Regions from separate parts of the Neobacillus sp. 204 genome, predicted to be linked through region 4. Evidence: riboswitches for the same ligand, from Rfam matches in the RefSeq annotation. Region 4 holds a riboswitch; each other region holds the start of a gene.
What was found. A riboswitch is a leader RNA that binds a small molecule or an ion and turns the genes downstream of it on or off. The one in region 4 is predicted to bind cyclic di-GMP.
Positions count from the first base shown of each region.

Region 1: another riboswitch for cyclic di-GMP. It lies ahead of ACJ004_RS00670 (TadA family conjugal transfer-associated ATPase); the one in region 4 lies ahead of ACJ004_RS12100 (hypothetical protein).
Region 2: another riboswitch for cyclic di-GMP. It lies ahead of ACJ004_RS07765 (anti-repressor SinI family protein); the one in region 4 lies ahead of ACJ004_RS12100 (hypothetical protein).
Region 3: another riboswitch for cyclic di-GMP. It lies ahead of ACJ004_RS27205 (hypothetical protein); the one in region 4 lies ahead of ACJ004_RS12100 (hypothetical protein).

Region 1 is NZ_JBJORY010000001.1:133,391-135,596, reverse strand. Features, by position in the region: gene ACJ004_RS00670 (TadA family conjugal transfer-associated ATPase) at 141-1,286, opposite strand; cyclic di-GMP riboswitch class I at 1,482-1,568, opposite strand; gene ACJ004_RS00665 (spore germination protein) at 1,827-2,048, shown strand; gene ACJ004_RS00660 (spore germination protein GerPB) at 2,067-2,206, shown strand, end outside.
Region 2 is NZ_JBJORY010000003.1:111,339-113,544, forward strand. Features, by position in the region: gene map (type I methionyl aminopeptidase) at 1-446, opposite strand, end outside; gene ACJ004_RS07760 (helix-turn-helix domain-containing protein) at 716-1,042, shown strand; gene ACJ004_RS07765 (anti-repressor SinI family protein) at 1,132-1,254, opposite strand; cyclic di-GMP riboswitch class I at 1,285-1,374, opposite strand; gene ACJ004_RS07770 (hypothetical protein) at 1,987-2,199, shown strand.
Region 3 is NZ_JBJORY010000021.1:19,226-21,431, forward strand. Features, by position in the region: gene ACJ004_RS27200 (NUDIX hydrolase) at 1-281, shown strand, start outside; cyclic di-GMP riboswitch class II at 738-821, shown strand; gene ACJ004_RS27205 (hypothetical protein) at 843-1,418, shown strand.
Region 4 is NZ_JBJORY010000005.1:142,827-145,032, forward strand. Features, by position in the region: gene flgB (flagellar basal body rod protein FlgB) at 1-24, opposite strand, end outside; gene ACJ004_RS12095 (glucosaminidase domain-containing protein) at 181-864, opposite strand; gene ACJ004_RS12100 (hypothetical protein) at 1,014-1,328, opposite strand; cyclic di-GMP riboswitch class I at 1,476-1,560, opposite strand; gene fliT (flagellar protein FliT) at 1,773-2,120, opposite strand; gene fliS (flagellar export chaperone FliS) at 2,135-2,206, opposite strand, start outside.

The DNA.
Region 1 (2,206 bases), on a different contig from region 4:
GTTTTAAATTAACTACACTTATTATTTTAAAATAAACATTTTAATCGAACAAATATAAAGGGGTCACAAAAAACTGATCCCCGACTAATAGGGATCAGCTCTTTACTATTTTTAAATTCGTGAGGAGTCCTTTCATTTTTTTACTCCTCATTGTCTATAAACACTGAGGCTGGGATATTAATTCCAGATTCCATCAGACGATCATAAAATTTAGGGCGGACACCAGTTGATATTAATTGTCCAATAATTTTCCCCTCTGAGTTAAGCCCTTCTTGTTTAAAGGAGAAGATATCTTGAAGAACAATATTTTCATCTTCCATTCCTCGTATTTCAGTTATATTAACTATTTTCCTTGTTCCATCTTTCAAACGGGTTTGCTGTATAATTACATCTATCGCCTTGGCTATATGCTCCCGAATTGCTTTTATCGGAAGGTCTACACCTGATAAACGAACCATTGTCTCTAATCGTGCAATCATATCCTTTGGACTTTTTGAATGCCCTGTCGCCAATAATCCCCCTTGGCCCCTATTCATAGACTGGAGAATATCAAATGCTTCTTCACCGCGTACTTCCCCGATGATGACCCGATCGGGACTCATCCGTAATGTGTTCCTCACAAGCTCGTGAATAGAGTCTGCCCCTTCTTCCACATTAGCAGGCGGTTGTGTCTCAAGAGAAATCACATATGCTTGTCCCAATTGTATCTCTGCAATATCCTCAATCGTTACAATCCTTTCACCCTCAGGTATAAAGTTTGAGAGTACATTTAGCGTGGTTGTTTTCCCAGAACCCGGGCCACCACTAACAAAAATATTTAATCGAGCTTTCACACATGCATCCAGAAAGTTAGCCATTTCCTTCGTCACTGTTCCAAAGTTAATTAAATCGTCAATTTGGCGAGGATACTTTGAAGATTTCCTGATAGTGATTGTTGGCTCATTTAATGCCAAGTGAGGAATCATCGCATTTACATGTGACCCATCTGGAAGCCTGGCATCTAAAATTGGCAAACTTTTATCAATTCTCCGACCTAACGGGGCGACAATTTTATCAATCACCTTCATGACATGTTCATTGTCGCGGAATTGGACTGGGGTTAAAACTAACTTCCCTTTTCGTTCACAGTATACTTGTTTAGGACCATTCACCATAACCTCTGACACATCTTCATCTAATAGAAGGGGAAATATGGGTCCTAGGCCATTTAGGTCATTGATTGGTTTATCAATTTGAATCTCCCCACATAGCTGTCCTTTTTCTGGAATTTGATCGAGTAAGCCCATAAGTTTTCCACCCACCTTTAATCGTTTTTACCTCAAGGGAAAAGCCTCAAGCCGCCAGCATCAAATGGACGGATTTTTCCTTCTAAAATAGAAATAACCCCGCCATTACCGATAGGGGGGTAAAAATCAAAGAAAACTATATAGACATAGGAAACCTATGCAGACATAGCATAACTAATATGAAACACCCTATCTTTCGGTAACTGGCTGGCATAATGCAAATGCACCTTAGCCCCTGTAGCTTTGCGTCACTGATTTTCATCAACTTTGCCTTTATCGAGATTCAGTGTTTATTTTTCCAACTGATCTCTTAATCACATAATAGTCCCTTTTCGATTTATCGAATATCCTACTAATTTATCATTTATCGTCGAAAATAACAGGTAATTATAACCGCCTTTAAAATATACCCCTATAAAGTTACTAACAAATATGAATAAGCACAATTTGGCTCCTGTTTTAATTATTTGGGCGATTGAATCACATTACTTTTGCCCAAACATAGGATGTAGAAGATACTATGAAAAAAGGGTGTTGAAAATGCCAGCAATTGTTGGAGTTGCACAGGTCATTACACTTGGGAGCAGTTCTGTTTTCCATATTGGAGATGTTTATAAAATTATGCCATTCTCGGCTGCAAAAACCTTTTCCGGCGCTGGATCCTTCAACACGGGGGATAGCCTACAGCTCCATAATAATGTTAGTTCTACAAATACCCATGATCCAGATGTTTACGATCAAGGGATTGCACTGAATGCATAAATGAGTAGGTGGGTGTAAATGAATTTTTATATACAGCAGTCCATTCAAATAAATTTCATTAAAATTGGCGGAATTACCAATTCCTCGGTTTTACAAATAGGCAGTGCTGGGATTATCAAACCTATGGCTCATTTATATAATACCGGAGGATTTACACA
Region 2 (2,206 bases), on a different contig from region 4:
GCGTGACCAATATCCCCGATTCGATTGCCGACAACCGCTTGTTCAATCCCTTTGTAAAGTGCTTCCTTTGTGACTTTTAATAAACGCTCGGTTTCTTCTGATACTTCGCCAACAGCATAAGACCAAGCGGAATCTGCTAACGCGCCATTGTAATTGACAACCATATCCACTGTCACAATATCCCCTTCTTTTAAAGGTTCTTTCCTTGGAAAGCCATGGCATATTTCGTCATTTATACTCGCACAAGTAGCATATTCGTAGCCTTTATACCCTTTTTGTTCTGGGGTCGCGCCTTTTTTCTTAAGAAATTCTTCTACAAATACATCAATTTCCCATGTTGTAATACCTGGTTTAATCATTTTAGCAATTTCTTTATGACAAGCTGCCAAAATATCTCCAGCTTTTTTCATCGCATCAATTTCACGCTGTGATTTAAGGACAATCATTATTGGGTCCCCTTCCTTTTTAATTATTTTTATGTATGCAAATCAAAATGGTTATTCGACTAAAAACATACCTCAAAAGAATTATACATTATGCCGTAATAGGCAACACTTTTTATATTAACTCTATCCTGGTATTTTTTCAAAGATACTTTGACTAAACTAATTCTCAAAGTTCAAAAATTGTCATATTTCTTTGTTCTTAATATGGTGCTTTTCCATTCTTTTTGTTAGAATTAACGTAAAGTGAATAATAATTGGGTGTGAGACTAATGATTGGTGATCGCGTAAAAAAATTTCGCTTAGATAGAAAAATGTCACTTTCCGAACTTGCTGCTCAAGCTGGGGTGGCTAAATCATATTTAAGTAACCTTGAAAATAATAAACAAGAGAACCCTTCTATAAAGTTCCTAGAAAAAATTGCTGTTGTTTTGAATATTCCTGTGGACCATTTGATACATGAAGAAATCAATAAAGAGGAATTAGATATTGATTGGATGAATCTAGTCAAAGATGCAATGAAGTCTGGTGTATCTAAGGAACAATTTCGGGATTTCCTTGAATTTAATAAGTGGCGAATTAATCAAAACGATAAATAGATATAAAAGATCTTATTGAAAAGAAAAGCATTCTACAAAAAACGTGATTTTTTTGTAGAATGCTTTTTATTTATGTACGTTTAACGTGATTATCTCTTGTTAATCAAGAAATCACGAACTGCTTCTATGGATAACCCTAAGTCCTTTGCTTCTAATATGAGTGCCATCCATTCTTGATCGATTACTTCTACATTATTTTCGGTTATAACCATTCTACTCACTCCTAAAATACATAATGTATTCCAGGTAACCCGGCCATCTTAGCATGTAAAACATACCTTAGATCCTCGGCTTTGCGTCCCTGCTTTTCAACAGGTTTGCCTTTTTCTGATTCCAACACAACTTAAGTCACTGTATTAATGTTTTTTTCATTGTTTTGATAGGTCGATATACTTAATCCTCATTGATATTATATCTAGTGCTATTTCAGTAGGGTGTTGTAATTTGTCGTAATTTTACAATATTCAAAAAACTTTTTCTAACAATTAATCCCATATTTCTACAAAAATATCCCAATTTAAATCGAATCCTTGCAGCTTTATGTCAAAATGATGGAACTTTGAACAATTTCTTTCCTTCTCATTATGTTGAATAACCATTAAAAGATATATTTATCACTTCAATATTTGTCTAAATTGTGACAATTAGCATATAATGTAAACAACACGACTATTATCATAATATTAATAATATTCAAATATTGGTGGTGAAGCAGTTCGATGCCCCTTATTCATGTGTTAAACTTTTCTATTCCGATTGCATTTATTGTGTTTGCTGGCTATTTATTGGACCGCATATGCAAGCCAGAGCTCTCAAAACAAAAAGCTGATGAAGAGTGAATCTATGTAAGATTCCTCTTTCAATCAGCTTTTTCTTTTTATGTGCTAATCAAAAAGTAATTATTTCACTCTATTTTGGGAATGATACTTGCGAAGACGAAAGGAGTGTTGAATTTGGCACGCGGAGAACATTTTGAACATAAAAAGAAGCATCATCCAGGGAACTTCCCTAAAGACACTTTAACAGAAAAACAGGGGAAAGAAGCAGTCGGTGACGAGGAATTCCTAGTGGTACGGGAAGCCTTTAAAAATCGAGTTGAAAATGAGGAAGAATATCGAGGAGATACTGCTCGTTTGCTCAATGATCAGACAGAATAAAAAGGCG
Region 3 (2,206 bases), on a different contig from region 4:
AAACAGGCTTTGATGTAAAACTTAATAGCACAACTGGTGTATATAATTTTGTCAGTAGCACAAATAATCAAGTTATTTTATTTCATTTTACTGGTGAGGTTACTGGAGGTTTATTAAAACTAGAGGAAGAAGAGATTTCAGATAGTAGATGGGTTAAGGTAAGTGACCTTGTAAAATTCGATGATGAGGAATTACGGGAACCAAGTGTATTAAAGCAAATAATAGTTAACTTATTAAAAGAGGAGTTACACTCAATTAGTATTTATAATGAACAACTTTAAACTCGTAATAAGTTAAGTATGTGAAAGAATACATTTTAAGTAACGGGTGCATTAGTTGAAGATCCAGCTGCCAGTTACGGCGGCTTTTCTTATGCAACTATAGGGGCAGGTTTGTTTAAGAGGGATTAGGTCATTTCACATAACCTACTTTTATATCTTCTTTCATCTAATCATTTTTTGATGATGCCTGTCTTTCTGAAGGGCAGTTTTCGCAAAGTTTATCGTTTTTAGCTTAAATTCCCCCAAATTAAACACTCGACTAAACACAAAAAATTGGCATTTTTTGTGTGTTTTTGATAAAAATAATTATTATTTTCCCGATTAATTTCATAATTCTACATTTTTTGTATCAAATCAATAAAAAATAGTATATAAAGCCTATAGAAAATATTCGAATTCCCCCAATTTACTTAATTTTCTAAAACATTTATAATTCAAATTGCATACGAGGGTTCTCGGTGTAAAGGGAGCGAGGAAATATGGTTCGTAAATGGACACTTGAGCCATATGGAGCTAGTAGTGTAACCCACCTTTAATTATTATTTTATAGGGGGAATATATATGAAAAAAATGACGAGTTTAGCTTTAGCGGGTATCCTATCAGTAGGACTTGCGGTTAGTTCTGCAAGTGCAGCAGTATCGGTTGACGCAACAGGAACAGGTTTTGTAGGTAAAGGTGATGTACAATTGGCATATGAATGGAGTAATTCTGCTTTACAGAAAAATGCAAGCGGTCTTACTTTTACTTATGACACTCAAGATACTTATGATGTAACAGAGGTATGGGACACTTCAGCAGGTAAGAAAACTGTACATCATGATATCACAGTACCAAAACATGTATCTGTTAGTGCTAGTGTAGGGTATGATGCTCGTACAAGCAAACAAATCACTGGCTTTAACTTAAAAGGTATTGATCCACTTTCAGTAATAATTGAAGGAACTGTACCAGTTGCAGGTGACCCTTTAACTGGCAATCGTCACGTTATTGATCCAGAAACTGGAGCTTGGGTAGAAGCAATTATTACAGACGTTCAATTAACAAAGAGCGAAGGTGGATTATACGCACACTATAATGGAGTAGATGTTGCAATGCCAAATACACCAGTAGCACCAATCGTTGTACCTATCCAGTGACATGTAATGTAATAGTGCGGAAAGCAGTCATTAAATGGCTGTTTTTTTTTTGGTTATGCAAATGAGGGTAGATGGAATTATACCAACCATTTTTCCGACAAATTAAGATACCGTAATGATCGAGATAGATGTAATTTTAAGTGATTTAAATAATGAATTAGAAAATTATTAGATAGGATTGCATTTCACAATCTGAGAGACGATTGTTTTCTACGTACAAGATTGTGAAATAATGTACTTAAACAAACGGGAGCAAGAGTTTAAGATCAGTGGCAGCTTCGGCAGCTTTTTTTGCTTGTTCCACTAACGTGGCATTATAGTTGAAGAAAAATTACAAAAAAACAAAATAAGTGAACCATTAGTGTTAAACAACACAATCAAAAAGTGAAACAGCCTTTTTTATCAAATTTAATTATGTAAAAATTTAATCGGATTTTCTGATTTAAAGAACGTAAAAGCAATCACTCAAGTCATTCGGTGTAAACAACGGCGCCAATTGTCCAAACCATGTAGTAATCTTTCAGGTGGCTTTTGCAGCCACTTCCTAGTATATCAGCAATGTAAGCGCAAACCAACTGGTTAATGTTGGACAATAACAGTGTATGAAAAGCTAAGAAAACAGGAGAAAAACTGAGTTTAACCAATTGGATAAATTCGTTATTTCCCAACCTTCAGCGATTACCAAAATGGTCGAATTTGACCAAAAATGAGATTTGACCTATAAAGCCCAATAATGGCCCCCACATCGAATTTTAATGCCGCTCCCAATTTTTACACCCTAGAACAAA
Region 4 (2,206 bases):
TTGTAGGAGGCTAATATTGTTCAAATGATCCCCCTCCTTTCTAACTAAAAAACTTTGAAAAATTTCGATAGTATATCAATATCATTTTATTTCCATAAATCAATATACTATAAAAAAGGTTTGCAAATCTATAACAAATTTTACATAGATGTTACAAGATGACTAATTACTGTTTTAAAATCATGCTTTAAGTTGTCCCAAATACTTGCTAACCCCATTTACCCAATGGTTGTTTAATCCAGTTGGGTCATTATCCGCACCAATGGGCGCATATTTTCCGGCAATTTTTGAAATACTTGTTAGTCCCATCCCTAAATAATTCTTACTTAGATTTCGAGCCATATCCATAATACTTTCTTCAATCGAAGAATACGACTTCAAACCATATTTCCCCATCATTCCACCCACATTATTCTTTACATAGGCTGCTTTTGATGTTCCATTTCCTGTTTCATGTTGGGCAATAGCTGTTAATAAAGCAGGATTGACATTATACTTTTGACCCGCACTAATAAACGCGTCCCCCATTCCTTTGAGCTTCCCATCCAGTATTTGATTTATCTTTTCTGAACTGATCGTTTGAAAACGTAACGGTTCGTTTGTACTGAATGTGTTATTCAGAAGTCCCGTATTAGGGATTTCATTAACTAAGGCTAAATTATTAGATGGTAAATTATCTACAAACGATTGAAGAGTTGGTGTAGAGGAAATTGGCAACTCCTTTTGGATTAATTCATTTAAAACTGAAGTAAAAAGATCACCAAAATCAATCTTGGTTGTCCCCATTTGTGATTTTACTTGCTCATTACGGGATAAAGTATTTATTAACATCGTTTTTGTAAACCAATCATCACCAATAATCAATGGAATACTCCTTCCCTTAATAGAATGCTCATTATTAACGTTCTAGCTGGTTTGTTTTGACAGAAAAGATGCGTGACAACGATGCGATCCGTGGTCACGCATTATAAAGAAGTTTTATTTAACCATTTCGTTTTCAAGGTTGAAAGCGTTTAAATGGCTCCTTCTAATAACCTGCTTACGTCACCCAAACACTCCTCCGAAAGCATTGAAACACATGTTAGTTGACCATTTTCTATCGTCCCTTCAACTAAAACAATCGAAGTCGTATCAAGTTCTTCCTTCATCGCAAGAATTTGTTTTCCCATATAAACTACATTTTTCACAATATAATAGGAACTGTTGATTGGATATCCAATTGTCACTTTAACCGGTTTCATAAAGAAGGGTTTCTTCTTTCTAAATTCCAAAAAGTCTAAAATCTTGTGATTCACCCGTTCTTCAGTTTTCACATGTTGCAGGAACATTTTTTCGCCCTCTCCTTTAACTGGTGTTAAAGAGTATAAAAATAACCCCGCCTCTACCGAAGGGGGTTAGCAGACAAAAAATGCTTTGCAGGTATAGAGTCCTATACCTATTTCGACATTTTTCCACCTAGTAAAAACACCCTATCTTTGGGCAGCTGGCTGGCATAGTGAATTACCCTTAGCCCCTTTAGCTTTGCGCCACTGATTTTCACCAGTTTTGCCTTGATCGAGATTTTGTGTTTCAGTATCCGAAGTAATCTCTTAATCAAATAATAGAATGTTTTACCATTATCGAATATCCGACTATTTTATCATTTTGTGTCGAATTAACTAGGTACTTTAGACTATTTCGTGCATAAATATGACAATTTGCCCATATTTTCGTCAAAACTTGTCACATTAACAAAAAGAAACCTATTCTTGAAACTCTAAAAATAGGTCAGTTTATCTTTTTGAGTCTAAAAATACACCATTTGTTTGATTAAAATAAGGATGATAATGTTTCGAAACCTGTTTTTGCTTTTTCATTTGATTGATGAGAATTTTGGTTTCAGTTAAACTCTTTTCTACTAACTGTGTCATAAGCTGATCAATGGCATGTATATACTGCAAACGTTGCTTCGCGTTTGGAGAATATTCGAAGTTGGTTTCCTTATTCTTCAGTTCATCCACTTTGCTCATTAACGTCTGTCGATCAATTACCAAGATCTCAAATTCCTCAAACTTTTCTTCTTCTAAACAGCGATTCATATCATTTGTCATCTTATAAATAGCTTCAATTAATTCTTCCATATTGATCCCAGACCTTAGCTTTTAGTTTTACTTAATTTCATAGCAGCAGACCATGTTTCAGTTAATTCTAAAGCAAACTCTTCCAC